4 regions of the Bradyrhizobium quebecense genome follow, and region 3 is predicted to be linked to each of the others. Evidence: riboswitches for the same ligand, from Rfam matches in the RefSeq annotation. Region 3 holds a riboswitch; each other region holds the start of a gene.
What was found. Region 3 has a riboswitch for cobalamin ahead of HU230_RS37760 (TonB-dependent receptor). Riboswitches for the same ligand answer to the same signal wherever they lie in the genome.

Region 1 (7,357 bases), 560 kb from region 3:
CTCCGATGCGCTAAGAGCGCATATCCTAGAATTGGAGCAAGAAGCTGAAGCCGAACGGAGTTCGGTCGCTCTTTCCTCCGGAATGGCCGGCAGCCCGCTACATGGCCTCACGAGGGACGGCTAGTATCCTTCGGGAGAGGAATACTTTCTCCCTTCGCTCATGCAATTGGATCAAAACGAGAACTGGCTTGCATGCCGCCCATTGCTGCGGCATCACCGCTCATCGCGATCCAGGGACGACATACGCCGTGGGCATGCCCTACCAATTTGGCTTCAGACTCGCCACTGCCATCAGCCACCATTAAACTGACGCAGCGCAAAAACCTATCCGGCGTAAAAAACCTATCCGGCGTATCTGCGATTTGGACCCAGAGAAGAAGAATGCGACCCGACTTGGCAAAATCCTACGGGCAGCACTCCCTGCCACGCTACACCAGCTATCCGACGGCTCCCTATTTCTCGGCGTCAGTTAGCGAATCCGACTATCAAGCGTGGCTCAAGTCGTTAGGCGGCCAGCAGTCCGCCTCGATTTACGTGCACGTGCCATTTTGCCAAAGCATGTGCTGGTACTGCGGCTGCCACACATCTGTCATGAAACGCCAGGAGCCGCTCGCGACCTATGCAACCGCACTGCGAACTGAAGCCTACCTCATTGGAGAAACCATCGGTCGACGACAACCGGTCTCCCATGTCCACCTCGGCGGCGGCACGCCGACGATCATGACACCTGAAACGTTTGCTGATCTGGTCGCCTCGTTGCGCTATTCGTTCGCAATTTTGCCTGATGCCGAGATCGCCGTAGAGATCGATCCACGCATATTGACCGAGCCGATGGCCGAGGCGCTAGGCTATTGCGGGGTCAACAGGGCGAGCCTAGGTGTCCAAAGCCTCGATCCGGTTGTTCAACGGGCCATTGGCCGTCTGCAGAGCTTCGAACAGACCGCAGTATCGGTCGATCTTCTACACCGCGCCGGCATCGGCCGGATTAATTTCGACCTGCTCTATGGGCTGCCCCAGCAGACCGTCGTTTCCTGCCTCGACACTCTCTCCAAATGCCTCGCACTGCATCCGGATCGGTTCTCGGTGTTTGGCTACGCGCACGTTCCTTTCTTTAAGAAGCATCAACGCAAGATCGATGGATCCACTCTGCCCGACAGCGTCGAGCGACACCTCCAATCGGAAACGATCGCGCAAGCTTTGGTCGACGCTGGATATGTACGCATCGGCATCGATCACTTCGCCCTGCCGGACGACAATCTCGCCCTGGCACGGCAGGAAGGCAGGTTGAGGCGCAACTTTCAAGGTTATACGGATGATTCGGCGGACACCCTCCTTGGACTCGGCGCCAGCGCCATTGGCCAGATGCAACAAGGGTTCGTCGCGAACGCTGTGTCGATAAAGGACTACCTTGCTCGCATCGCCGAGGAACGGCTGGCCACGATGAAGGGCTATTTGCTGGCCGACGACGATCGCTTCCGCGCCGAAATCATCGAGCGACTCATGTGCGGCATGGCAGTCGATCTTTGCGAGACATGCCGTCGTTACGGCAAGGATCCGAGCCTGGCCGTCGTCGATCGTTCTCGACTCGCCAACCTGATCGCAGATGGAGTTGCCGTACTGGACGACGGTCGACTTTCCGTGGTCGATGGCGCAGAGTTTCTCGTCCGGAGCGTCGCATCTTCGTTCGACGCGCACCTCCCTGGGTCGAGGGCTACGCACGGTCGGGCGGTTTGAACCGAAGCCAACCCGATCCGGTTCCGATCGGAGATCAACATCACCAAATCGGCTTCTGGTTAGGAGTATCGCGGGGCTGATAGCACGCCGATTTGGCATCCGGTCCCGAGCTATCTACAAGCGTCGTCACACCCACTACGTCGAGCCGTACGTAGATTTCAAACACTCGTTGGAACCGAGGATTCCAATCGGGCGACAACGGTTTGACCAACGACCCACCGAATCTGGCCTAACTCAAGCTGCTCATTTCATTGGTGATGATGAGGTCCTTGCGAGCGCGATTTTGATATGTCTCGGTGATTGAGCGTATTGTTTGCGGGCAGGAGAGCGCACCACGTTTTGCGGCTCGTTGCCTTCCATGGCGATCGCTCCACATCATCGCCCACCCATGCTCGACTCAGCGAGTCGTTGAGACAGTCCTCATCAGCAACAACCTTGGTGTAGTCTTCTAATCCTTGGCTATATTGGGCGCATACCAGGGCATAATTGAGTTACGATCACCTGTGCCTTAACTGGGACTTAGATTTTCGGCGAATGTCCTCGCCGAGATCGAGCCGTCGGCCGTGCTCCCTCTGCCGATGGAAGTGGCCGCGATGCCTAGCAGCGTCGCTCCTCCCAGACTCGACTTCCGCCCGGCCGCTAAACGCGGCCGGGCCTTTTGTATTCACCAAGGCTCTCCCGGGACTATCGAGATCTCCTTAAGCCGATCAGCTCGACGAAAGACCTGACCAAGGATCAATGGCCTATTGGAGCGGATGCAGCGCGCAGTTCGCGGGCCGCAGCGACCATGTTGACAAGTGCCGGGCGAACCTCCTCCCATTTGCGTGTCTTCAAGCCACAATCCGGATTGACCCAGAGCTGCGACCGCTGCAGCCGCTTCAGAGCCAAGGCCATGAGCTCCTTCATCTCGCCGGTCTCGGGAACGCGTGGGGAATGAATGTCGTACACGCCTGGCCCAATTTGGTTCGGATAGTTGTAGTTCCTGAACGCGTCGAGCAGTTCCATCTTCGAGCGCGAAGTCTCAATCGAGATGACATCTGCGTCCATTGCAGCAATCGCATGGATGATGTCGTTGAATTCTGAGTAACACACGTGGGTATGAATCTGAGTTTGTTCGGCGACGCCCGATGAGCAGATGCGGAAGCAATCTCCAGCCCACTCGAGGTAAACGGTCCACTGCGCACTACGCAATGGCAAGCCTTCGCGTAGTGCACCCTCATCGATCTGGATCATGGAAGCACCCGCATTCTCGCGATCGCCGACTTCATCTCGAATTGCGAGCGCAATCTGACGGCAGACTTCGCTTCGGGGAATATCCTCGCGAACAAACGACCAGTTCAAGATCGTTACTGGTCCGGTCAACAGTAAGCGTCGTTCTCAGGCCACAGCTTTGAGGTCTTGACGACAATAGGCCCACGGAAGCAGCTGATCGATGTCGCTGTTTGGATGGCCGTTGACGATCCTGGTGAGGGCGTCGGTCAGGTAAGCGAGCGGATCGACGTCGTTCAGCTTACAGGTTTCGACCAGGGAGGCGATGGTGGCCCAGTGCTCGGCGCCGCCGTCGGAGCCTGCGAACAGCGCATTTTTCCGGTTCAGCGTGATCGGACGGATCGAGCGCTCGACGACGTTGTTGTCGAGCTCGATGCGGCCGTCATTGATGAAGCGCGTCAGGCCCTCCCAGCGTGAGAGCGCATAGCGAATGGCGTCGGCCAACTTGCCCTTTTGGCTGATCAACGCGAGCTTTGCGCGGAGCCATCGCTCGAAGGCTTCCGCCAGCGGCCGGATTTTCTGCTGCCGAACGAGACGGCGCTCCTCGGCGCCGCGACCACGGATGTCCCTTTCGATGGCGTAGAACTCGGCGATATGCTTGAGCGCCTCGCTGGCAATGGGCGCGGGACCGGGTGTGGCAAGTTCGTAGAAGTTACGTCGCATGTGCGACCAGCAGAATGCAAGTTGGACATCGCCACGCTCGGCGAGCTTGCCATAGCCGGCATAGCCATCGACCTGCAGGATCCCTTCGAAGCCTGCGAGATGGGCGATCGGCCGATCGGCTTTGCGATCGGGGGCATAGACATAGGCAACGCCCGGCGGATCGGCACCGCCCCACGGCCGGTCGTCCGCTGCATAGGCCCAGAGCTGACCGGTCTTGGTGCGTCCGCGGCCGGGATCGAGCACCGGCATCGTCGTCTCGTCGGCGAACAGCTTTGGCCGTTGCCTGAGCTTGCCGAGCAGACGGTCATGCAGCGGACGCAGGTGGAAGGCAGCTTGTCCTACCCAGTCCGCCAGCGTCGAACGATCGAGCTCAATGCCCTGGCGGGCGTAAATCTGCGCCTGCCGGTAGAGCGGCAGGTGATCGGCATATTTGGAGACCAGGACGTGGGCGACGGTGGCCTCGGTCGGCAATCCGCCCTCGATCAGCCTAATCGGGGCCGGCGCCTGCATGACCCCGTCCTCGCAAGCCCGGCAGGCGTATTTGGGACGCCGGGTCACGAGGATCCGGAACTGCGCCGGGACCAGGTCCAGCCGCTCGCTTCTATCCTCGCCGATCCGGTGCAACTCGCCCTGGCAACAGGGACAGGTCTTGCCCTCGATGTCGACGACGACCTCGATCCGCGGCAGGTGCATCGGCAAGGCGCCACGGTTGCCGCGGCGCGTGCGAGCCCGCGCCTCACGGCCTTCAGGTGCGCTCACGTCCTGTGCCGTCTCGTTGTATGCGGCAACCTGCTCGACGTCTTCCAAGCCCAGCAGCATCTGATCTTCAGGCAGCGTCTCTGCCCGCCGGCCAAACCGATGCCGCTGCAATTCCTTGATGATCTGACGCAGCCGTTCGCTCTCGCATCGTTCGGCAAGCAGCATCGCTTTCAGCGTCTCGGGATCGTCAGGCAGGGCGTCGCTCACACCCAATTCAGAGCATATTCGCCGCCATCTGGCGACGCGTCCGACGCTCCTGATTCATTTCGCCGCAGCGCTGCCAACAGCTATCCGGCCTGCGTTGGCGTCGACGTCTCCCGCGCCTCATGCACAAGCCGCCAGTCGAGCCCTTCCAGCAGCGCCGACAATTGCGCCGCCGACAGGCGCATCACGCCGTCCTCGATCTTCGGCCAGCGGAAGATCCCATCCTCGAGCCTCTTGGCGAACAGGCACAGACCCGTTCCGTCCCAGAACACCAGCTTGATCCGATCCGCCCGCTTGGCCCGGAACACATAGACAGCTCCCGAGAATGGATCTGCCCGCATGCTCTCGCGCACCAGGGTCGCGAGCCCTTCCATCCCCTTACGGAAGTCCACCGGCTTGGTCGCCACCATCACCCGGACCGCACCCGACGGACCGATCACCGGCTCGCCTTCAGCGCCTGGACAATCGACGCAACCATCGTCGTATCCGCACCACGACCGGCCCGGATCATGATGCCGTCGACTTCGATCTCGATAATCCCGGCATCGCAACGGCGAGCCCGGGTATCCGCTTTGGCCTTGCAGCGCACCGCTTTGCGCTCCCGGTCAACAGCGGGCGCCGGCACCGCGGCATCCACCACCGCCGGCACAAACTGTACTTCTTCTATTGCGGAATGACCGCCTGCTGCTTCTCGCAACTGACGTCGCCAGCCAAACAACTGCTGCGGTGACAATCCATGCCGTCGGGCTACCGAACAGACCGAGTCGCCGCTCGCCACGATCTCCGCAACGATCCGCGCCTTGTCCCCATCGCTCCACTTCCGCCGACGGCCGGCTCCGGTGAAGACTTCAAGCCGCCGCACCGGCTCCGTGATAGCACTATGCTCTGTGTCCATTCTAAGCCTAACGGTCCAAACCGAACCGCAGACTCGCAGATCACCCCGTCATCCGGAAGGTGGCCGCTGAACAGCGCTTACGGTCAACATCGCCTTCATCGGCCTTTTGGTTAGCGACTGCGCATAGCGCCACCAGTCCACCGTGATCGGCTTCGGCCGCGAGACATCTCCAAACAGGATCGGCGGCCGGACACAGCGCGAGCCATAGGATTGCACCCAACCGTTTTTGGTAAATGCGAAGCCGGAGAGTTGCTCGCCGAAGCATCAAGATCATGGTTGCAGGCAAGGTTCGTCGAATTGACCCCAATTTGCCCCGCGTTTGGCCAATTCCTTCAAAAGCTCAATATAGACCGGTATCAGGTCATCTAGCAGTGACAGTGGCTGGAACGCAGGATCGGCACTCTTGCCAAGCTTCAAGAATGTAACCGGCCCGATCAGGACAGGGCGCGTCTGAAAGCCAAGGGCCTTGGCTTCCTCGTACTCCTCGATTGGTTTGCGAGAGGATAGTCTGAAAGTCTGCCCCGGGTGAAATTCCGGGACCATGTAATGGTAGTTGGTGTCGAACCATTTGGTATCTCCTGCGCGGGTGCGCCATATCCACGCGACGGGTGACCGCAACTCCCATCCTGACCGTCGCATTGTGCCCCGCGTGCCATGGCGAAGTATGTCTTGAGCGAAATGGATCCGGCATTCGGCTCGTAGACTGCTGGGATGGCACCAACCATGACACTGGTGTCGAGCACCTGGTCGTACAGTGAGAAATCGTTCGATGGGATCACGGTGACACCGAGAGACCTCTGGCGAGCCCAATTTGCGGCACGTAGGCCAGCTGCATCCTCGAGCAACTGCTGTTCGGCGATTTTTCCGGCCCAGTAACTTTCGAGCGCAACCTTGAGCTCTCGCCTTGGACCGATGCGTGGCGTTCCGAGTGTGGCAACCGGAAGAGAGAGAAGAGACATAGCGTTAACCCCATATTGGTGGCAAAGGCCATGGCGGACGCAGGCAGAAGAAGCCGCGCGAGCGACCGTTGCTTGGCGCACCACCGGGACACCCGCCGGTGGACGAAGATAGTGGCGGGGCAGGTCTCCTGGCTCGCGGCTCAGCGCTGCTGTCCGGTCTTCCCGAAACCGTCAGGCTTCAGTGCCTTCGTTGGACAGCTCGCTACTCACAGTTGCGGGGACAGCGCCGGAATTGACACCGGCTTCCCTCTTAGCTCCGGCCTAATGAGACCGGAGAACCTCGACACCTTCAATTATCGGCAAAAGGGATATTCCGTCAACCTCGCGTCATGTTGCGATCTGCTAATGTGCCTAGCGGCATGCCCGCCGTTCATACTCGATGCAGAAGTCGCTCTACAATCACGGACATCGGATGACACCCCGAATGTCCCTCCGCGTGGGCAGCGACAAATCCGAATACGCCGCCTTTGCACCGAGGACCACTTGGTCGAACAGACGGCTTTCATGCAAGCTGGCCCCGGTTCATCAAGCACGGCGCGCTGCGCTGCCTTCTCCAAGCAATCAACGATCCACCGAATAAGATAGCATACGCGGCGCGAGGTGGTTCTGTGATGCCAGCCATTTCTGGTAGGCGTCACTCGGACACTTTTTGGCGATACTGCCCAGGCAAGCATATCAACCAAACCAAGGAGACCGGCTCGCAATGAAAATGGCTGTTTGGAGTGCCCTCGGTGTCTTTGCTGTTGCCGTTTCGGCGGTCGGCCTGTTCGGGTTGATGGTAAGACCGCTCTTGAGTAACACCGCTCGACAGTTTCTCTCGAAACTATTGATCGGCTCAAGCCGAGGCTAGCACGGCTCGGCGCCTCTACCTGCT
Region 2 (7,357 bases), 2.2 Mb from region 3:
TCAGGACCTTTCCGCCGCGCTGCAGGAGTTCGGCAACAATCACAATATCAGGGTCAATGTCAGCGCCGAGGTAAAGGGCCGGATTCGTGGGCGAATGCCGGACCAGCCACCGCGAGAGTTCCTCGAGCGCTTGACCAATCTGTACAATCTTCAATGGTATTACGACGGTCTCGTGCTTTACATATCCGCGGCTCAAGAGGCGCAAAGCCGTCTCATTGTGTTGAACCCGATCAGCTTCGATGCGTTCAGGACCGCGCTCGATGTGCTCAACATCTCCGATGAGCGCTATATCGTGAAGCCGGCTCCAGGAGATGGCCTCGTCCTGGCTTCGGGCCCGCCGCGCTTCATCGCGCTCGTGGACCAAACGCTCAAGGGCCTTGTGGCGGAGGCGCAGGCGCGGCGGAATCCAACCGCTGCCGAAAAGCCGCCACTGGGGTCGGTTTTGATGTTGTTTCGTGGCTCCTCGAGCACGGTCATTCGCGACGGACGACCTGAAAGCCACTATTCCTCAGAAGCGCAGCATCAGGACGGCATCGCGCGCGAAGCTGCAGGCCAGAAGTGACTTAACAATACGAGAGAGCTCGAGCCGAGGATCCGAACTGCATTCGCTTAAATCCATCTGATCGTCAGCTTTTCGAAAGCCGCCTTACCCAGGATGAGCCTGTCTGGATGGCGGCGCCTCGCATCGACCGCGCCAGACGTGTGCATCCAGGAGAGCTTGAAGATCAACGCGAACCTCCGAAACAGCTGCTTCGGTCTCGCAGGACAGGAGCCTTCGCATTGCTCGAGCTGCTCCATCATGCGGGAGTGACAGATGGATTTCAACGAATTCGGACCATCGAACACGAGCCCGGACACCAATTCACCGCTACCGCCCACGGACGCTACCGGCTTTGAGCAGCAGCTCAACGGCGCTCAGGGTGGTGCTGCGCCAAATCGTACCGCCTCGCCCGCGCTGCCGGGGGAGCCCTATTCGCCATATCTGGACGCAGGCCGTCACTATTCGCCGTACTTGGATGCTCGGCACCCTTATTCGCCGTACCTGGATATAGCGCACCCCTATTCGCCAGGCTTGCGTTGGGAGGATGATTCGCATGCGCCGGCTGCGCTCGGTGCAGATCCAGCACAGAACCGTCCCCGCATCACCTCTCGCAGCAGACGATCGAGGCGCATCCTGATTTCGACCAAGATTTGCTATGGCAGGATATGGATAAAAATCCCTCGCCGGCCATCCTCCGCCGGCCCCTCTCACGCCCGGCCTTCGCACGCCGGACCATCTCAGGCTGGGCCTTCCGAAGTTGTACCGCCAGAACTTTCCGAGTTCCGTATGCGGGACGGACGTCTCGCCAGTCTGCAAATTGCAACGATTGTGATCGCCTTTTCGAAGTCTGCCGCACCGAAGCAACTCAGCACAAGATCAGACTTCACTTTCGTACATCAGCCCCGTGGGCGGGTGTTCCCCCATTATGATTTTCGAGCGGCGTGGATGATGCCGCTTGAGGTCCGCTGTGCCGCCGGAAGCCGCAGCAGAGGACTTCCGCGAACCTCCAAGATGTATGAACGGACGCATGCTGTTCCGGCTGCCTACATACGGCCGAAAGCCGCCCACACCCCGGCCTCGCCGTCCCAGCTGCCTCGGCTCGCCGCCTTGGAGTACTCCGTGGCGCGCTGCTCGAAGAAATTGGCGTGCTCGACGCCATTGAGAATCTCGACGAGCCAAGGCAGCGGATGCGGCTTGAGCTGCGTGAACCCATCCTCCTCGGCCTTGAAGAAGCCGAAAACCGGGGCAATCCGGAGTTGGGTCAGTCGCCAGTCGGCGACATAACGGACGTAGGCGTGGATCTGCTCAGGACGCATGCCCTCGATCTTGCCCAGGCCAAAGGCGAGATCGACGAAGTTCTCCTCCAGCTTTACCATCGTTCTGGCGACATCGACGATGTCGTCACGGACCGAGCGCGTCACGGCGCCGGTCTCGCGGTGCCATTCGTGAAACAGCTTGATGACGCCCTCGCAGTGGAGACTCTCGTCGCGCACCGACCAGCTTACGATCTGTCCCATGCCGTTCATCTTGTTGTGGCGCGGAAAATTGAGCAGCATAGCGAAGCTCGCGAACAACGCCATGCCTTCGGTAAAGGCGCCGAACATAGCCAGGGTGCGCGCGACATCGGCCACGGTGTCAACGCCGAACTCGTGCATGTAGTCCGCCTTGGCGCGCATTTGCGCATAGCTGCGAAATGCCTCGAACTCGGTCTTGGGCATGCCGAGCGTCTTGAGCAGCAGCGCATAGGCGTCGATGTGGACCGTCTCCATGTTCGTGAAGGCCGCCATCATCATCTGGACGGTGAGCGGCTGGAAAATCGGGATGTATCGCTTGAGATAATTGTCACCGACCTCGATGTCCGACTGAGTAAAGAAGCGAAAGATCTGGGTGAGCAGCGCGCGCTCGCTGGCGGTGACGCGGTCCGACGCCCAGTCCTTGAGGTCGTTGCCGAGCGGCACCTCCTCGGCCATCCAATGCGTCTGCTGCTGACGCTTCCAGAACTCGTAGGCCCAAGCGTAGCGATCAACGTCATAGCTGCCCATCGAGTCAAGGAGACCAACGCGTCCCTTGCCGATCAGCGTGCGCGGATCGACAGACGAGAGATCGATCATTGACATGCGAGGCACTCCTCATAATCGGTGCGCTGCGCAGGCGGCTGCCGCGGCGCGGCCTCGTCATCGTCGACGATCTTGCCGGCGAACGCCGCGCGCGAGATCGATTTTGAACGGCAGTAATAAAGGCTCTTCACCCCACGCTTCCACGCCGTCCAGTGCAGCATGTGGAGATCCCACTTATCGACCTCGGCCGGCAGATAGAGGTTGATTGACTGACTCTGGCAGATGAATGCGGCCCGGTCGCCTGCAAGCTCGACGATCCAGCGCTGGTCGACCTCGAAGGCGGTGCGAAACACCGCTTTCTCGTGTTCCGACAGAATGTCGAGATGGGCGACCGAACCCTCCTGCGCAATGATCGACTGCCAGGTCACCGGGGTGTCGGCGCCCTTGGCGATCAGTACCCTGGTCAGATGAGGATTACGTACCGAGATGGCACCAGACAACGTCTTGTGGGTGTAGATGTTGGCCGGGATCGGCTCGATGCATGCGCTGGTGCCGCCGCAGATGATGCTGATCGAAGCAGTCGGCGCGATCGCGATCTTCTGGCTGAAGCGCTCCATCACGCCACGTTCCAGGGCGTCCGGGCACGGGCCACGCTCGCGAGCAAGGGCGACGGATGCCGCGTCGGCATCACCCCGGATCTTCCGAAACATCTTTAGATTGAATGATTTCGCCAAGCCACTCTCCATTGGAATGCCATTCGCCTGGAGGAACGAGTGGAAGCCCATGACGCCAAGTCCGACGGAGCGCTCGCGCAGGGCGGCGTAGCGGGCCCGCTTCATACCCTCCGGCGCCGTCGTGATGAAGTGGGTGAGCACGTTGTCGAGGAAGCGCATGACGTCCTCGATGAAGCCGGGTTCCTCATTCCATTGGTCCCAAGTCTCGAGGTTGAGCGATGACAGACAGCACACCGCGGTGCGCTCCTCGCCGCGATGGTCGATGCCGGTCGGGAGCGTAATCTCGCTGCACAGGTTGGAGGTCGAGACCTTGAGACCGAGCTCGCGCTGGTGCTTGGGAAGCGCGCGATTCACAGTGTCGATGAACAAGAGATAAGGCTCGCCTGTCTGCAACCGGTTCTCAAGAATGCGTTGCCATAGCTGTCGCGCGTCGATCTCGCGGACGACCTCGTTCGTCTTCGGGCTGCGCAGAGCGAACGCGGTGCCGGCGCCCACGGCACGCATGAACTCGTCGGTGAGGTTGATGCCGTGATGCAGGTTGAGGCTCTTGCGGTTGAAGTCGCCGGACGCCTTGCGGATCTCGAGAAACTCCTCGATCTCGGGATGCTGGATATCGAGATAGACCGCCGCCGAGCCGCGCCGCAACGAGCCCTGGCTGATCGCCAGCGTCAGGCCGTCCATGACGTGGATGAACGGGATGACGCCTGAGCTGACGCCGCCCTTCACCTTCTCTCCGATCGAGCGAACATTGCCCCAGTACGTGCCGATACCGCCCCCGTTGGAGGCAAGCCACACGTTTTCGTCCCAGGTGCCAACGATGCCTTCGAGCGAGTCGGACACCGAGTTAAGGAAGCACGAGATTGGCAGGCCGCGCGTGGTGCCGCCATTGGACAGCACCGGCGTGGCTGGCATGAACCACAGCCGAGACATCGCGTCATAGAGACGTTGGGCGTGCGCAACATCGTCCGCGAAGGCACAGGACACCCGCGCGAACATGTCCTGGACGCTTTCGCCGACGAGCAGATAACGATCGGTCAGCGTTAGCTTGCCGAACGCGGTCAGCAGGCCGTCGCGCGATCGATCGAGCGTGAGATCGGACGGCTTTGGCAATGGCGCGAGAGGCCGCGGCAGCGGAGGCGATGACGGCGGCGGCACAACACACCGCTGAGGCGCGGCAGACTTTGGCCGCGCCGGCCACGGCCGCACACTCGGCCACTCAATTAGATGACCATGCTGATTGAAATCGTAAGACGACGACATCGGCAACCCCGCGATGTTAGGGGGGGGAAGCCACGCGCACGACTTGCGAGGAGACGGGTCAAACGTCCCAGGCTGCAAGCGACGCACGGGGCACCCCGCCCGAGGACGTTCTATTCTGTCGCGGCAGGTCTCCTGGCTCGCGGGTCGCTGCGGCTGTCGGCCTTCCCGGTGCTGTCGCGGCCAGTGACCATTATGACAACCGCTCGCCGCTTACAGTTGCGGGGGCAGCCCCGGAATAGCCGTTACCGGCGCACCGGGTTCTCTCTTAGCTTCCACCCTACTAGATGCAGAATGGAAGACCGTGGCAGATCTACATACAGACGCCGCGCGTCGAGATTCGTCAAGGCTTGTGGCAGGGGAGTCGAGACGCAGGACGCCACGTCCGCTCCGGGTCTGGGCCCGCAACGCTGTGTTCGAGCAAATGCCCCCCTGCTTCGGCCCATTCCGTGAAAAGAGTGGCAGCATTTTGATTTCGATGCTCCGTCGCGATGACGGGTGCCTATGCGAGTCCGCGTTGGATAGGAATCCGTTCGGCGAAGGTTCCGGGCGATGCTGGCGAGGGATAATCTCATGACGCGCAACGTTTGGCTTGCAATTCAAAGCGGTCGAGAATGCGATGCGCCAGCAAGGTGTTGCTCTTCTTGTGGAACTGGCGTGAGGTGCGTCCCTGCCATGATCGTGCGATCTCGGTGGCTTGCCGCGCGCGCCAGATCGAGCGCGATAGCTCCACAAATGCTTATGGTACCACTGAGCCTTCAACGCGCAACAGTCGCCGTCGCGCTTGCTGACGTGGCCAAGTGTTTTGGCGCCATGATTTACCAGAGCTCCGATCGCAGTAATGACCGTGCCGGCATACGGTTGTCCTCACTTGCGTGGTCATGGATGAAGCCGCCAAGGAGGCTCGATCTTAGTCAGCTTTTCGCAAGCTGTCCCTGCTAGCATGAAGCGGATAGGTCATCTCGCGGCGACGCCGCTATCCGGGTGTTACGACATGAACGCAGCCGATATTAATGCAACAGCGCCGCAGGTTGGCGCCCCCTCCGACACCGCCGAGAGCGGCGGCGATGACACGCGTGCAGCGCTACTGCGCCGAGCATTCGAAAAGGCTCTCGTTTCCGTCGCCACGCAAGTCATAAGCGATTCCCAGTCGGATATGGATGAGGCCATGAGCGAGCTTGATGATGGGTGAGCCGATGCTCGGCGCCACATAGAGATACAGCCCGCGTAGTGATCGAATCGAAGACGTGCCAAGTGAAACTTGGCACGTGCCACCAGTTAGATGCGCATTCAATGATCTCAGATCCGAGCTGCGAGCGGGTCCCGCGAATCCGAATGCACCGGGATCTTTTTGGCGGCGGGCTGCTGCGATTTCCTTTTAACGTCCCTAGCAGCTTACTTGTAAGCGCGATTTTCTTCGCACGCCGGCGGTTTTGATGGATTGCCCTGGTATCGGGCGATACCGAGCCGTTCAGGCAGTGGCGGCTTTGTGGAAGTTGAAGGGCAGCAGGTCTGTAATATCGGCGTCGCCGGCGCGCTGAGGCAATTCGGTGAGGACGTGGCGCAACCACGCTAACGGCTCGACACGTGAGGCGCGGCAGGTCAGCATCAGGCTATAGACGACGGCACTGGCCTTGGCTCCGTCCACGGTATCGCTGAACAACCAACTCTTCCTGCCAGTTGCAAAAACCCTGATGTCGCGCTCCAGAAGATTGTTGTCAATCGGCATGCTGCCGTCCCCGGTGTAGCGCGTCAGATATTCCCATTGGTTTCGGGTGTAGGATACGGCGTCGCCGAGCTTGCTGTCAGGCAAGACCTTCGGGGCCATGTCATCGAGCCATACTTTGAGAGCATTGAGGATGGGGACACTATGTTGCTGGCGGAAGCGGCGAATGCAGTAGGCCTGTGTTTCACCCTTCTCCGGTATTCCGTCCCACGCCCGCCTTTCAACCCGGTAGAGCTGTTCAAAGAACCGCAGCGCTTGCTCGGGCGGACCGCCGCCCTTCTTCCTGGCTTTGAGGGCATCGACAAAGCGCCGCCGGGAGTGGGCCATGCATCCAATGTGGGTGGCCCCTTCCAGCGTGCGCCATGCGGTATAGCCGTCACTCATTACAATGCCACGGTAATCGCCGAGGAAGGCTTGCGGGTGGATTTGGCCGCGGCCCGGCTGATAATCCAGAAGAACGATCGGCTCGTGGCTGCCCTTGCCGCTGCGATAAGCCCACATGTACGATGTGCTGGTGGCCCGTTTGTCCTTCTCCTTGAGGACCTGAACCGTTGTCTCGTCGCCATGGATGAGAGGTTGTGATCTGAGCCGCAGCTTCAGGGCGTCGTAGATGCGATGCAGATGCTTCTCGCTCGAGCCAATCACCCAGTGGCCCAAAGCGCCGCGGCTGACAGGAACACCTGCACGTTCGAAGGCCTGCGCCAGGCGGTAGAGCGGCGTGCCATCGACATATTTGTGAACCAGCGCGAACGCCAGCGTCGAGGGCGTGGCAACGCTGCCCGGCAATGGTTGCGGCGGCATCGGCGCGGTCACGACAGGGGCGTGGATCCCGGTGCGATCGCAATGGCGGCACGCATATTTGAAGCGCACATTCTGTAAAACCTTCGCCTTCACCTCGATATGAAGTTGCTCGGTGACAGCCTCGCCCATGCGATGCATCTGGCCACGGCAGCAAGGACACGCCTTCTGATCGTCGGACAGGTCATACTCGACGCGCTCACGAGGCAGGTTCCCCGGCAGCGGCTTGCGGCCGCGCTTCTTT
Region 3 (7,357 bases):
GCGGGATGCGAGCAGGATCGTCCGGCGACGCGGGGTGAGCTCCTCAAGCACCTGCTCCAGATGCGCAATCTGCTCCCGCGATTCGACCTCGCGTTCCGGGCCGGGCGCCGCGTCGGCGATCTCGAGCATCGGCTGTACCTCGAACCGCTTGATGCGGCGCGTCTCCTGGCGCTCCCGGCTGATCGCAAGATTGAGCGCGCTGCGCAGCAGATAGCCGATCGGGCTGTCCACCACGCCCGGGCCGTTCTTGTCGCGAAGGTGCAGCCACGTCTCGTGAAGGGTCTCGCGGGCTCTTTCATCGCCGAGACGCCGCGCGAGGCGGCGGCGAAGCTCGTCGTAGCGCGCGACGAGCACCTGCCGAAGCGTGGTCGACGTGGTTTCCGTCATCGCGCGACCAGTCCCGGGCGCCTCGGGTCACGCGCGGCACAGTCGCCGGTCTCGGAAGGCGGCCGCGGCGAAACCGCCATCATGACGGGCTGCGGCATGTCCGGCGGCGGCGGTCGGCCGATGACGACAGCACGCAACAGGGCGGCGATCGCCTGGTCACGCGCGCTGTCATCGGTCGAGCCGAGCAGCTGGGGCTGCAGCACCTCGCCGGCATGCCCGATCCAGAACTTGAACTTGATCCGATAGCCGCCCGGCGCGGTCAGCGCTGACCGGCAGAATCCTTCCTCAATGCTGCTCTGGACGGACGCAAGATATGGCATGAAGCCACGTATCGACGCCGTCTGCGACGCGGTGGCCGCAGGCACAATCGTGAAGGCGTTCGCCGCGGCATAGACCGCGACCAGACCGGTTCCTTCGAGCAGGAGCTGCAACGCCATGTCGGGCGTCATCGATCCCTTGACGGCCTGCGCGCGGCGTGCCCCGGCCAGGGTGGCGTCGTAAACGACCTGAAGACCGGTGGCCGCGCTGTAAGCATCGAGCGCGGAGACCAGAGGCTGGCTGCCAATATCGAAGTCGACCGTTGCCGGCGTCCGAACTGATTCAAGGCTTGCGGCCATCGTTACCGTCTGGATATTCCCGGCAACGAGAGTGCCTATGACCAGGCCAAGAAAGCGCTGCCACATCCGATCATGCTTCGAGCGCAGCCCGATCTTCCGACCCATTGAACAAAGTGCATGAGGCGCCGCCTTGATCCTCAAGCCCAGCCGAACAGCACGATCTATCGGTGATCGATAGAGCTGTTCGTCAAACCCCGCGGCAGGCGCAACATAGAAACAGATTGTGACAATCTGCTAACAAGGGCGGAGACCTCGCGCCGGCCGCACCTTGCGCCGTCGCAGCCGGCGCAAGCCGATCACGATACCGCTGATCGAGACGATCGTGCCGACCGCCGACAGCAGCCAGACCACGACATCGCGCGCCGGCCAGACGCGCAGCAGAACGGAAAAATCCAGGCTGTGCAGCGCATTGAACAGCCAGCGATAGGACCGGCGGCTGCCGTCGCTGCGGTCGAGGATCTCGGCGGTGACCGGAGAGATGTGCAGCCAGGTGTGGGCGGGATCGTCGAAGCCGATCCGCAGAACGGGAAGCTCGCGCGCTTGGTGCAGCGTGTACCAGTAGGCGTCCGGTTCATCGAGCTGCCGCGCCGATATCATCGCAGCTCCCGGCATCGCGCGCCGGGCAGCCGCGACGATCTCGTCCTGCGAGAGCGTCACGGGCGCGCCGGTCACGGGATCCGCGAGGCTGCGACGGCCGCTACTGTCGTCGAGCACCATCAGCCGGCGTCCGCCGATCCAGACGAAGCGCGCCTCCACCGCCGATACCTGCGGCGGCGACTGCAAGCCGGCAACGATATCGGGTGCATCATGGCCGCCGTAGCCGACCGCGATCCCGCGCGTGGGGCCGCGGCCGGAGAACGCGCCGCCGGGATTGAGCGACAACCAGCCACTGAACATCCAGGTGAAGACGAAGATGCCGCCGACGAGGCCGGCAATATGATGCCAGGCCATCCAGCCGCGATAGGGCGAGACGGCGCCATCTGCGTAACGGCGCGTCAGCCGCAGGCGCAGAATGCCGATCCAGAATCCGGTGACGGCGACGACGAGGCAGATGCCCGATATCCACAGCACCACGTCCCGCCACAACGGCCCGTCCTTGCGCAACACGGTCGGATAGATCCAGTGCGGGATCGAGCCGAGCCAGTTCCAGACGCGCTCTCGCCGCGTGGTGTCGAGGGCGATCTCGCCGCTGCGCGACGAGACATAAAGTTCGGTGCCATCGGCGTCGCCGAGGCCGATCAGATAGAGCGGCCGCAGCGGATCGAAGCGCGCGGTGACCGTCCATTGATCGCGCGTCACGGTATCGAGCAGTTGCGGCTGCACGGCACGCGGGTGATGCCGGGCAACAGCAAGCGCCTGGTCCGGCGTGACCCGGTCGATGACGCTGCCGTCGATCGCCGAAATGGTGACGGCGGCCCCCTTCCATTCGGTCACGCGATAGACCGGAACGTCGTCCAGCATCGAGAGCCGGAGATCGCGTGGATAATGTTCCGTGCCCGCGATCGCCATCGCACGATCAGGTGCGATCTGTACCTTGCTCCAAACGATGCCAGGGAGCGCGGACAGGCGCTCGTCGTCAGTGAGGCGCGGAAACGCCACGGACATCATGACGAGGCCGGAGATGAACCACATCGCGAAGAAGAGACACGTCGCAATGCCGATCCAGCGATGGACGACATAAAGCCATCGACGCGCTCGCCGGATCAGAGCGTTGCGCATGGTCAGAACTTCACGTTGACGGACAATTCGGCGGTGCGCGGCATGCCGAGCAGCCACTGCCCCGTCCCGTTCGAGGTCACCGCGTAGACCTTGTCGAACAGATTGTAGACGCGGAACGCGACCGTGGTGCGATCATCCGGCTTCCACCTGATGCCGCCATTGACCACATTGTAGCCCGGCCGCAATTGCGTGTTGGCGAGATCGGAGTACATCGCACCGACGATCTGCACGCCGCCGTAGACCGACCAGTTGGGCGCGAAGTCCCAGGTCAGCCAGACGTTCGAGACCTGCTGCGGCACGTTGACCGGAACATTGCCATTGTAGCTGACGACCTTTCCGCCGACCACTTGGCTGTTGTTATCGTATCGGGCGCGCAGCAGCGCAAGATTAGCGTCGACGCGCCAGCCGTCGTTCAGCGCGAGCCCGATCGTTCCTTCGACCCCGCGGGATGATTGCTGGCCGATTTGCAGTGCAAGGCCGGCGGTTGGATTGCTGGGATCGGGAATGGTCAGGCCGGTCTTGACGATCTCGTAAGCAGCCAGCGTCCACTCGCCGCGGCTGCCCCAGAACGACTGCTTGACGCCGATTTCGGTCTGCTTGCCGGTCGCGAGTTGGAAGGTTTTCTGCGAGGTCGACAGCGAGATCAGGTTGCTGACCGGATCGACGCCGACCGCGTACTGACCATAGAACGCGAGGTCCTTGATCGGCTCGTACACCAACCCGGTTCGCCAGCTGGTGCCCGACAGCGTGGTTTCAAAACTGTTCGCCGGCGTCTTGTAGTCGGTGCGATCGACCTCGGGACGATCGTACCGGACGCCGGTGACGAGCGACAATTGATCGGTCAGCGACAGGCGATCTTCGGCGAACAGCGCGTATTGATTGACGATCGCGTTGAAGCCCGGCGTCGTCGCCGTGGTCGTCGCGAAGAACGATCCGGGATCGAACACGTAAGGATTGACCGTCGACGCGCCGCCATAGGGCGAATTGTTGGTGTGGGTGAAGTCGATCCGGTTGACGTCGAATCCGGCGACAAACTGGTTTGCAAGTCCGAAGACGTGACCGCTGAAGGTCGCATCCATCCGGTTGCCGAGTTGCTTCTGGTCGTGGAAGATCTCGATGTAGCTGGAGCGGTCGATCAGCTGGGTCTTCGGATTGAAGGTGTAGTTTTCGATATCGCGCCAGTGCCGCTCGCTGGTCAGGTAATACAGCGTATTGTTGATCTTGATGCCGTCGGCGACGCCCCACTCGGTCTTGAACTGGGTCCAGCTGTCCTGGTAGCGGATCGCGCTGTCCAATGCGTTGTAGTTCTTGAAGCGCAGCGCGTCCTGGATCGAGCCGTTGATCAGCGGCGTGCCGAAATAGCGCGACGGGCTGCGGTCGCCGTAATCTTCCGAGAGCGTGAAGGCGAGATTGTCCGACGCCTGCACCCGCACGGCGGCGGAGACCACCGCATTCGATGTCTTGTCGCGATCGACCCAGCCGTCCGACATGTTGCCCGTGGCGTTGATGCGGTAGGACACATTGGGATTGATCGGACCGGTGCTGTCCACCGACAGCCGTCGCGTCATGTTGCTGTCGAGCGAGACCTCGGCCTCGTTGTAGGGCGTGCCCTGCGGCTTTTTCGGAACGACGTTGATGACACCGCCGATCGCGCCCTCGCCGTACAGCACCGAGGCCGGACCGCGCAGCACTTCAACGCGTTGGGTCGACCAGGTGTCGTAGGGGAACGTCAGGGTGCCGGAGCCGATATAGAAGCGCGTGCCGTCATACAGCGTCATCACCGAGTTGCTGCCGGCAAAGCCGCGGGTGCTGAACGACAGGCCGCCATTGCCGGGCGCCGGCGTTGCGATGAACCCGGCCGCATTCTGCGTGACGGCATCAAGCACATTGTGCTGGCCGCGTTCGGCGATGGTCTGCGCCGTGATGATCTCGACGCTGGCCGGCGTCTGCAGCGGCGTCAGATTGAGGCGACTGCCGGTGCCTCCCTGTATGGTGGCGTTGAGCGTCGGCGATGCCGATCCCGATGCGCCCGACGCCGCGGGGCGCGGCGCGCCAGCGGTTGCCGCAGCCGTTGCAGGTCTGGCGCGCGGCCGCGACGACGTCGCCGAGTTGCGGCTTCGCGCCGCGGGCTTGGGCTCTGCGGATGTCGAGGGTGCGACCTCGATCGGATCGAGCGTCGTGGGTGGAGACGTTTGTGCCGAACCTTCAGCCGGCAGCAGCAGCGATGACAGGGAGCAAACGAGACCGAGGCGCCAACGGCGCGCGGCGGGAGAGGACGGAGACATGAAAGGACTCGCGGTAACGTGGCACGTCACCGCGAACGCGGACTGGCGCATTGCCCCAAAGGCAGTGCTCCGATCCCACCAGGACGCCCCCGCCCGATGTGCTCGCGTGTGACCACGACTGACGGCAGGTCTCCTGGCTCACGGGTCATCGCCTGTCGACGCCTTCCCGGGCTTGATAGCCCAGTGGCAAATTGACGAAAGGCTCGCCGTTTACAGTTGCGGGGACAGCTGCGGCATTGGGGTTACCCTCGCACCGCATTCCCTTTTGATCCCCGAAGGGAACCGTCGGCAGAAACGATAGGTGGTGCGGGATAGGCTGTCAATTCGATGCGATTGTCGCACACATGCTTTGCGGGATGATGCTGCTGCGATGACACAGCGACAGCGCGGGCCGACGCGAGGATTCTCTATTCCGTCATCCTGTGGTGCGAGCGGAGCGAGCCTCGAAGGATGCACGGCCACGCTGACGGCCGTCGACCCTTCGAGACGCGCTTCGCGCTCCTCAGGGTGACGGGAAACTGGCTTCGCATCACCCTGCTTCGACACATCCCTGCATCACCTCATCGATCTCGGCCCGCGACAGAGCGCCCATCTCGGCGATGAACACGATTCGCGTGCGTGGCACGCCGGGTGCCGGCACGCCGCCCGCGGCCAATGTCGCGCGGCCGCCGGCGAGTTGAAACACCGTCAGCCGTCCGGGCTGCTCCACCGTCTCGAACAATCCCTTCGCCCGCGCCAGCTTCGGCGCCAGTTTACCGATTGCCTGCTGCAAGCGCGGCAACCGCACCGGCCGCTCCGATGTCCAGCTCAGCGTCTCGAACCGGTCCGCTACCGGCCGTCGCGGCGCGGTCTCGCGCGGCGCTGGCAACTGATCGAGGTCCGCGGGAAACAACAGCGCTGCCGGCACCTCGCCATGCAGCGCATCGACGACCACGGCCGCCGGACGCACTGCCCGCACCGCATCGCGGATCACGGCGCACGCGGCTGCATCGGCCAGATCGACCTTGCTCAGCGCCACCACATCGGCCGCCCGCAACTGCGAGCGCAGCAGCGCATCGTCCAGCGCGGCCACCGGCTGCGTCGCGTCGACCACGCACAGCACGGTCTCGAGCGGCGCCTCCTTCCAGATCACCGGGTCCATCAGGTTGCGCACGATGTCGGCGGGATCGGCGATTCCGCTGGTCTCGATCACGATGAATTCGGGACGCGGATCGCGCCGCAGCAAGGTTGCGAGCGTGCGCAGCAGATCGCCCTCAAGTGTGCAACAGATGCAGCCATTGCTCAGGCTGACCACGCCATCGCTGGCGCCGGCGATCAGCTCCGCGTCGATATTGATCGCGCCGAAATCGTTGACCACGGCGGCGATGCGCCGGCCTTGCGCATGCGCCAGCAGATGGTTGACGACCGTGGTCTTTCCCGCCCCGAGAAAACCCGCGACCAGCAGGATCGGGACCGGCACCTCAGCCCCCGGTGACGGGCCGGCGCACCGGCCGGCCGGGCCGTGCCGCGACATCGAGCACGCCATCATTGATCAGCGGCTGGCCGCTGACCACGAGATGCCGCACACCTTCCGCCGGGCGGTTCATCGCGGAGAAGGTCGCGCGGTCGCTGAGCGTCTCGAAGTCGAACGCCACGACGTCGGCATCGGCGCCGACCTGCAACCTGCCCTTGGCGCGCATCGCCGGCGTGCTCGCGGACAGAATCTCGGCCGGAATCAGCGCGCATTTGCGGATGCCCTCCAGCAGCGACACCTTCCGGCGCTCGCGCACCCATTCGCGGATGAAGCGGGTGAAGCAGCCGGCCGAACGCGGATGCGAGGTGGCATCATCAGGCAGCGGCCAAGCGTCGCCGGTGTAGGGGCGACCGTCCGACAACGTCCACGGCATCGCGTCGGACGCGATCGCACCGCCCGGATACAGCACCGCCATGTCGAGCAGATCGCGATGATGCGCGTTGTTCTCGATATCGAGCACATGCCACAGCACCAGCGTCGAGGGTTCCGCGGCCTGCGCCGCCAGCAGCTCCTCGCGGCTGCCGAAGCGGTGACCGTCGGTCACGCGCTGCACCGAATCGTAGCCGAGGCCGTTGCGCTCCTCGAATTTGGGATCGCTGAAGAAGGTCGCCGCCAGCACGGTCGAGCCGGTGCCGTAGGGATAGGCCTCCACCGTGATCGGCAGGCCCTGCGCCTGCGCCTTGGCGATCAGCGCAACGCAGCGCTCGATATCCGTCTTGCTCGACGAGTTGAAATGGCAGATGTGCATGTGCGCGCCGGTGGCGCCGGCATAGCCGATCAGGCGGATATAGGCCTCGGCCGCGCTCTCGGGATCGATGCGGGACATGTAGGCGACG
Region 4 (7,357 bases), 2.3 Mb from region 3:
ACGGCCGAGTTCCGCCGGCGCGATGATGTCGTAGCCCGACACCCTGCCCGACCCATGATCCCAGCGCGGCGCGATCCCGGCGAGATGCAGCGCCATCGCAAAGTCCTCGCCGGCGGTGCGCATCGTCGAGGAGCCCCAGAGATCGACGACCAGCCCTTTCGGCCAGTCGCCGTGATCCTGCAAATGACGGCGCAGCAGCTCTTCGGCGAGCTTCACGCCTTGCGCATGCGCGGACGGCGTCGGCACCGCGCGCGGATCGACCGCAAACAAATTGCGTCCGGTCGGCAGCACGTCGCTCCGCCCGCGATAGGGCGAGCCCGACGGCCCCGACGCAACACGCCGACCCGCGAGCGCATCGCGCAGCGCTGCCCTCTCCGCCTCTCCGCAAGCGCCCTGCCCGAACACATGAAGCCCGTCGCCGAACTGGCTTTCCTTGAGATCGCAGACGAAACGATCGATCTGGGGAATGGCCTCGGCTGCGGAGACTGACGCCGCGAGACCGAGATCGTCCTCCAGCCCGGCGATGCGCGCTTCCTCGCGAATCGCGGCAATCAGGCGCTGCCGCCGCGCCGGATCGAGGCCGTCCGCAGTCGAATATTCATCGAGCAAACGCTCGAGCCTGCGCAAGCCCTCCGGCACCGCCGCCTGCGCCAGCGGTGGCGGCAGATGGCCGATCATCACGGCACCGATCCGGCGCTTGGCCTGCGCGGCCTCGCCGGGGTCGTTGACGATGAAGGGATAGACAACCGGCAGATCGCCGATCAGCGCTTCCGGCCAGCATGCGGATGACAGCGCAACCGACTTGCCGGGCAGCCATTCCAGCGTTCCATGCGCGCCCATGTGGACGACGGCATCGATGCCCTGCTGCCTGAGCCACAGATAGAACGCGACATAGGCATGGCGCGGCGTGCGCGAGAGATCGTGATAGTCGGCATCGCGCTGACCGACCTCACCGCGTTCCGGCTGAACCGCGATGATCGACTTGCCGCACCGGATCGCCGCGAAATGAAACGCGCCGTCGCGGCAGTCGGAATCATCCTCCGGCGCGCCCCATGCACGCGAAAGATCGTCCTGGAGCTGCTGCGGGAGGCTGGAGATCGCTGCGCGATATTCGGCCACGTCCCATGTCAGCTTCCGGTGCAAAAGCGCGTCTCCCAGCGGCCCCACCGGCTCAAGGTCAAAGCCTGCGGCCGCAAGATCGGTCAGCAACAGCTCCAGCGAGGCAAGCGCATCAAGACCAACGGCATGCGCTATCTGATGCGGACGACCGGGATAGTTCGAGAGTACGAGCGCGAGCTGCTTCTCTTGCGCCGGCTTGCCGGCAAGCCGATGCCAGGCTGCTACGTGCGCGGCGACCGCTGCGACGCGCTCGGCATCCGGCTGATGCGCAAGATGCGCGAACTGCAGATCGGGATCGCGCTCGCCTGGCGACTTGAAGCTCACGACGCCCGTGAACAGGCGGCCGTCGACCTCCGGCAACACCACATGCATCGCGAGATCGCCGGGCGACAGGCCGCGCAGCGACACGGCCCAATCCTCGCGCCGCGCCGTGGACAGAGCGACCTGGAACACCGGGCACGATACGGCATCGAACGGCGTCGTACCGTCGTCACCCGCCGCGGAGAACGCGGTCACATTGACGATGGCGGCCGGGCTGCATTGCGCGAACTGAACGCGCAGCCAATCGGCCACCCCCGCCGCCTTCAACGAGGTGACGAACACGCCGTGGGCATCGAATCCCTTTTCGCGCAAAGCCTCGATCAACGCATCGACCGGCGCCGTGTCGCCGGCCGCCAGATAGGAGCGATAAAAGGTCACCAGCACAAGCGGTCGGCCATCCGATGCCGGCAGCGCCGCGACGGCACCGCGCCGCGAATCGTAGACGCCGATCTCGGGAAGATCGATCTCGCCGACGACAGGCCCGGCATAGAGGCCGGACGCCAGCGCCAGTTGCGCGATCACGGCCTGCGCGGCAACGGGGCCGCCCTTGTCGCACAGCACCTTCAGGCGGCGCAGCGTCGAGACCGGCAAGGTCGAGAATTCATCCAGCCGCAGATCGTCGCGACCATCCGCCGGCAGCACGACCAGGGCGATGCCGCGCTCCTTCGCCAACCGATGCACCGCGGCCAGCCCGTATGACCAATAGGGTTCGCCGCCGATCAGCCGCACCAGGATGCCGCGTGCCTGCGACAGTGTCCGCTCGATATAGGTATCGACCGACAGCGGGTGGCGCAGCTCCGCGAGATTGGCGAGCCGCAGCGACGGCAGCGCGGCGCGGCCCCGCCGCCAGCCGGCCGCGAACGCGGCGAGATCGCTGTCGGAAAACGACAGCACCACGAGATCGGCCGGATCCTGGCCGAGGTCCCTTGGCGTCGCGGTCTCCTCAAGGCCGCGGCTCTCGCGGAAGACGACGTGCATCAGACACCTAGTCGCGCCCGGATCGCGGCCTCATCGACATCGCTGTGTTCGCCGATCACGACGAGCTTCGACTGCCGGGCCCGCGCGCCCCAGGGCATGTCGAATTGATGCCTCACCCGCTCGCCGACCGATTGCACCAGCAACCGCATCGGCTTGCCTTCGACCGCGATATAGCCCTTGGCCCGCAGCACGTTCTGCTCGCGTGCCAGCCCCTTGATCGACGCGATCAGCGCATCGACGTCTGAAATCTCCGGAAGATCGATCACCACGGAATTGAAGTCGTTGTGCTCGTGGTCGTCCTCACCATCATGGTGGGACGGCCGCGACGCGAGGTCGTCCTCTGCCGCCGCTTCAAGACCGAGGATCACGCGGGCGTCGATCGCGCCGTCGACGATGGGCAACATCGGCACCTCGCGCGGCATCTCGGCCGCGATCACCGCCTTGGCCGCTTTGATCCCCTCGGCTCCGGCGAGATCGGCCTTGGTCAGCAGCACGATATCGGCACAGGCGATCTGGTCCTCGAACACTTCGGACAGCGGCGTCTCGTGATCGAGATTGTCGTCGGCCGCGCGCTGCGCATCCACCGCGGCGGGATCGGGCGCAAAACGGCCGGCGGCAACAGCCTCGGCGTCGGCCAGCGCGATCACGCCGTCGACCGTGATTCGCGAACGAATCTCCGGCCAGTCGAACGCCTTCAACAACGGCTTCGGCAGCGCGAGGCCGGACGTCTCGATCACGATGTGATCGGGCCTCACAGGGCGCGCGAGCAATTGCTCCATCGCCGGGATGAAATCGTCGGCGACGGTGCAGCAGATGCAGCCATTGGCGAGCTCGACGATGTTCTCGGTCGGGCAATTGGCGTCGGCGCAGGACTTCAGGATCTCGCCGTCGACGCCTTCGCTGCCGAATTCGTTCACCAGCACCGCGAGCTTCTTGCCGTTGGCATTCCGGATCAGATGCTGGATCAGCGTCGTCTTGCCGGACCCGAGAAAGCCGGTCACGACGGTGACCGGAACCTTGGCGAGCGTCATCATTCTGCGGCCTCCGGCACGACGGCGATGGGTGGAATGCGGGCAAGCGATTGCTTGCGAAAGATTTCCGGGCGGCTGCGCCACGGCACGATGCCGTCAGGCGCGGCGGCATAGGCAGAGGCGCCGGCGATCACATCCCTGGCATGATCAGCCGACAGGCGGCCGTAGACATAGGACCATCGCCCCGGCGCGCTGAGCGCGACCGAGCAGCCTTGGCTGCAGGCCGACAGGCATTCGACCGGAACCAGATTGACGTCGTCGGGCACGCCGGCCTCAACAAGCGCGGCATGCAGGCGCGCACCGGGCGCGGGCTCGCCTTCGGCCAGCGTCTGGCCTGCGCGACAGGTGATACAGACATGAAGTGTAACGCTCATCGCCCTTCCTGGATTGACTGCGGGAAGCGATGAGGCACACGAACCTGACGTGAACAGGTTCGTTCCCCGTCGCGGAACACCCCGTCCGCCGGTCTCAAACACACTGCGTCGGCAGGTCTCCCGGCTTGCGGAGTAGGATTTCTCCCGTGATGCCCACCTTCCCGACTCCATCAGGGAATCAGTGGCTTGGGCATCTCTCCGGTCACGGTCGCGGGGGCGGCTGCGCTTCGGGCAAACCTCGCGGTCCGAGCCCTATCGCATTCCCTCTTCGCCTGTCGTAGGACAGGAACCAACGCGGGGTCACCATTCGTCCTGGCCTCGCACTTGTCAAGCCGAAGGAACGTGATGATTTCTGATGGAAACGACGCTGACGATCGCGACGTCGGCACCGACCCTTCGCTGGATGCGCGGCATGCGGCCAAAATGGCGAAAAAGAAGGTCGCCCGCGACAAGATCATGGCGACCAAAAGCAGTGAAAAGGGCCTGATCATCGTTCATACCGGCGCCGGCAAAGGAAAATCCTCCTCCGCCTTCGGTATGATCGTGCGCTGCGTGGCGCACGGCTTTCCCTGCGCCGTGGTGCAATTCATCAAGGGCGCCTGGGATACCGGCGAGCGCCGGCTGCTCACCGGGCATTTCGGCGATCTCTGTCAATTCCACGCGATGGGCGAAGGCTTTACCTGGGAGACGCAGGACCGCGCCCGCGACATCGCGGCAGCGCAGGCCGGCTGGGAAAAAGCCAAGCAGCTGATCGCGGATCCGAGCCTGCGGATGGTGGTGCTCGACGAGATCAACATCGCGCTCCGTTACGATTATCTGGCGATCGCCGATGTCGTCGAGTTCCTGACCACGTCGAAGCCGCCGATGACCCATGTCGTGCTCACCGGGCGTAACGCCAAGGAGGAGCTGATCGAGATCGCCGACCTCGTCACCGAGATGACATTGGTGAAACATCCGTTCCGCTCCGGCATCAAGGCCCAGCCGGGCGTCGAGTTCTGACGGACATCACCATGGCGCGCGCATTGATGATCCAGGGAGCCGGCTCGGACGTGGGCAAGTCGCTCATCGTCGCCGGCCTCGCGCGTGCCGCGAGACGACGCGGCCTGCGCGTGCTGCCCTTCAAGCCGCAGAACATGTCCAACAACGCCGCCGTGACCGTCGACGGCGGCGAGATCGGACGCGCGCAGGCATTGCAGGCGCTCGCTGCCGGCGCCGAGCCGCACACCGACATGAACCCGGTGCTGCTGAAGCCGGAAACCGATATGGGCGCCCAGGTCATCGTGCACGGCAAGCGGATCGCGACCGCAGGCGCGCGCGAATATGCCGCCATGAAGCCGTCGCTGATGGGCGCGGTGATGGAGAGTTTTGGGCGCCTGAAAGAGCGCGCCGATCTCGTGCTGGTCGAAGGCGCCGGCAGCCCGGCCGAGGTCAATCTGCGCAAGTCCGATATCGCCAATATGGGCTTTGCGCGCAAAGCTGGCGTGCCCGTGGTCTTGGTCGGCGACATCGACCGCGGCGGCGTCATCGCGCAGCTCGTCGGCATCCAGGCGGTGATCCATCCTGATGATGCTGCGATGATCCAGGGTTTTGTCATCAACAAATTCCGCGGCGATCCGACGTTGTTCGACGACGGCTACCGGCTGATCGAAGCCCGCACCGCCTGGCGCGGCTTTGGCGTGCTACCCTGGTTCGTTCGCGCCGGCGAGCTTCCGGCCGAAGACGCGCTCGGGCTTGGCGAGGCGCGCAAGCCCGGTCAGTGCAAGATCGCGTTTCTGGCACTGTCGCGGATCGCCAACTTCGACGACCTCGATCCGCTGAAGCTCGAACCCGGCGTCGATCTCGTGATGGTGCGGCCGGGCGAAGCCATTCCGGGCGACGCGAAGCTCGTCATCCTGCCCGGCTCGAAATCGACCCGCGGCGATCTCGCCTTCCTGCGCGCGCAAGGCTGGGACATCGACCTGCTGGCGCATCATCGCCGCGGCGGCCATATCCTTGGGCTGTGCGGCGGATACCAGATGCTTGGGCAGAGCGTCGCCGATCCCGACGGGATCGAGGGGCTCGCCGGCGAAACGCCTGGCCTCGGGCTTCTCGATGTCACGACTGTTATGACCGAACAGAAGACGCTGACCCGCGTCAGCGCGATGCATGCTGCGACCCATCAACCGATCAGCGCTTACGAGATCCACATCGGACACACCGGCGGCCCGGATCGCGCGCGGCCCTTTTCAATGCTTGACGGCTCGCCGGAAGGCGCCATGTCGCGTGACGGGCGCGTTCACGGCAGCTATCTGCACGGCCTGTTCACCTCGGACGGATTTCGCAAGGCGTTCCTTGCGCAGCTCGATATCCCTGCGGCGGATCAGCCGTACGACGCCAGGGTCGAGAGCGCGCTTGACGCGCTTGCCGAGCACATCGAGACCCATCTTGATGTGGAAGGCCTGCTCGCGTTGGCGCGCTAAACCATCAACGCGACAACACGGCGGAAAGACGGGACCATTCGGCCTCGCTGCCCGGCAGACCGAGGCGCAACCATCCCGGCTTTTGCTGGAAGACGCGCGACCAGATCTGGCCGCGGGCAAGCTTGTCCTGCGCGGCCAGCGCGTCGCCGGTCTCGTAGAGACGAAACAGCGACGTGCCGCCGAGCAGCGTCCAGCCCAGCGATTGCGCTTCCGCATCGAGCCTGACGCAGTCGTCCGCCAGCCGTGCGGTCGTCGCCCTCGCCCAGTCGCGATCGAGCAGCGCGCGCCGTCCAATCGCAATTGCGGCACCCGAAACCGGCCATGGGCCCGCCATCGCCGCAAGCGCAGCGATATCCGGCTCGCTGCCGATAGCGAAGCCGAGCCGCAAGCCCGCAAGTCCGTAAAACTTGCCGAATGAGCGCAGGATCAGGAGCCCGGATTGTCCGGCCTCTCCTGCAACTGACAGGTCGGGTACAGCGTCCGCAAAACTCTCGTCAATCACGAGCCGGCCAACGCGCGGCAACAGCGCGAGCAGTTCGTGCCGATCATGGCGTCTGCCATCGGGATTGTTCGGATTGACGATGATGCCAATGTCCGCTCCCGCAAGCGCTGCGAGATCGGACACCTCGGCAACATCCCAACCGGCCGCCGACAACATCCCGGCATACTCGTTGTAGGTCGGTGCAAGAATCCGCGCTCGCCCGCGCGGCGCCAGATGCGGCAACGACTGAATTGCGGCCTGCGCACCGCTCATCGCCACGATCGGCGCGTCGGTGCGGTAGGCCTGCCGCGCGGCGTTGTGCAGCGACTCGATATCGGAGCGCGACGGCAACGCGCTCCACTGCCGCGGCACGACATCAACGTCAGGATACGGCACCCGATTGATACCGGTCGACAGGTCGATCCAGTCTTCCGCGGCGCCGCCGAAGCGCTGCTGGGCGACATCGAGATTTCCGCCATGCTCGCGCATGCGCCGCTCCTTCACGCCAGCGCCAGGGCCACGAACGCAGCGGCCAACAGCATCATGGCGTAACGATAGAGTTTCAGCCCGGTGAGGACATCAGCGGCGGCCGGA

Region 1: it holds a riboswitch for cobalamin, as region 3 does, so the genes downstream of both, HU230_RS40145 (5-methyltetrahydropteroyltriglutamate--homocysteine S-methyltransferase) here and HU230_RS37760 (TonB-dependent receptor) in region 3, are expected to answer to the same signal.
Region 2: it holds a riboswitch for cobalamin, as region 3 does, so the genes downstream of both, HU230_RS27325 (ribonucleoside-diphosphate reductase subunit alpha) here and HU230_RS37760 (TonB-dependent receptor) in region 3, are expected to answer to the same signal.
Region 4: it holds a riboswitch for cobalamin, as region 3 does, so the genes downstream of both, HU230_RS06915 (DUF1636 family protein) here and HU230_RS37760 (TonB-dependent receptor) in region 3, are expected to answer to the same signal.

The regions. Positions count from the first base shown of each region.
Region 1 is NZ_CP088022.1:8,451,915-8,459,271, forward strand. It holds gene hemN (oxygen-independent coproporphyrinogen III oxidase) at 382-1,734, shown strand; partial or broken gene HU230_RS40125 (5-methyltetrahydropteroyltriglutamate--homocysteine S-methyltransferase) at 2,470-3,105, opposite strand; gene tnpC (IS66 family transposase) at 3,112-4,590, opposite strand; gene tnpB (IS66 family insertion sequence element accessory protein TnpB) at 4,713-5,069, opposite strand; gene tnpA (IS66-like element accessory protein TnpA) at 5,066-5,491, opposite strand; gene HU230_RS44230 (hypothetical protein) at 5,573-5,740, opposite strand; partial or broken gene HU230_RS40145 (5-methyltetrahydropteroyltriglutamate--homocysteine S-methyltransferase) at 5,804-6,483, opposite strand; cobalamin riboswitch at 6,585-6,781, opposite strand.
Region 2 is NZ_CP088022.1:5,660,921-5,668,277, forward strand. It holds gene HU230_RS27315 (nodulation protein NolW) at 1-562, shown strand, start outside; gene HU230_RS27320 (ribonucleotide-diphosphate reductase subunit beta) at 1,585-2,658, opposite strand; gene HU230_RS27325 (ribonucleoside-diphosphate reductase subunit alpha) at 2,649-4,442, opposite strand; cobalamin riboswitch at 4,698-4,911, opposite strand; gene HU230_RS27330 (hypothetical protein) at 5,584-5,781, shown strand; gene tnpC (IS66 family transposase) at 6,061-7,357, opposite strand, start outside.
Region 3 is NZ_CP088022.1:7,893,912-7,901,268, reverse strand. It holds gene HU230_RS37775 (RNA polymerase sigma factor) at 1-387, opposite strand, end outside; gene HU230_RS37770 (STN domain-containing protein) at 384-1,070, opposite strand; gene HU230_RS37765 (PepSY domain-containing protein) at 1,239-2,723, opposite strand; gene HU230_RS37760 (TonB-dependent receptor) at 2,726-5,008, opposite strand; cobalamin riboswitch at 5,115-5,310, opposite strand; gene HU230_RS37755 (CobW family GTP-binding protein) at 5,538-6,467, opposite strand; gene HU230_RS37750 (amidohydrolase family protein) at 6,469-7,357, opposite strand, start outside.
Region 4 is NZ_CP088022.1:1,485,417-1,492,773, reverse strand. It holds gene cobN (cobaltochelatase subunit CobN) at 1-2,418, opposite strand, end outside; gene cobW (cobalamin biosynthesis protein CobW) at 2,418-3,452, opposite strand; gene HU230_RS06915 (DUF1636 family protein) at 3,449-3,823, opposite strand; cobalamin riboswitch at 3,917-4,132, opposite strand; gene cobO (cob(I)yrinic acid a,c-diamide adenosyltransferase) at 4,169-4,822, shown strand; gene HU230_RS06905 (cobyric acid synthase) at 4,834-6,282, shown strand; gene cobD (threonine-phosphate decarboxylase CobD) at 6,287-7,252, opposite strand; gene cbiB (adenosylcobinamide-phosphate synthase CbiB) at 7,264-7,357, opposite strand, start outside.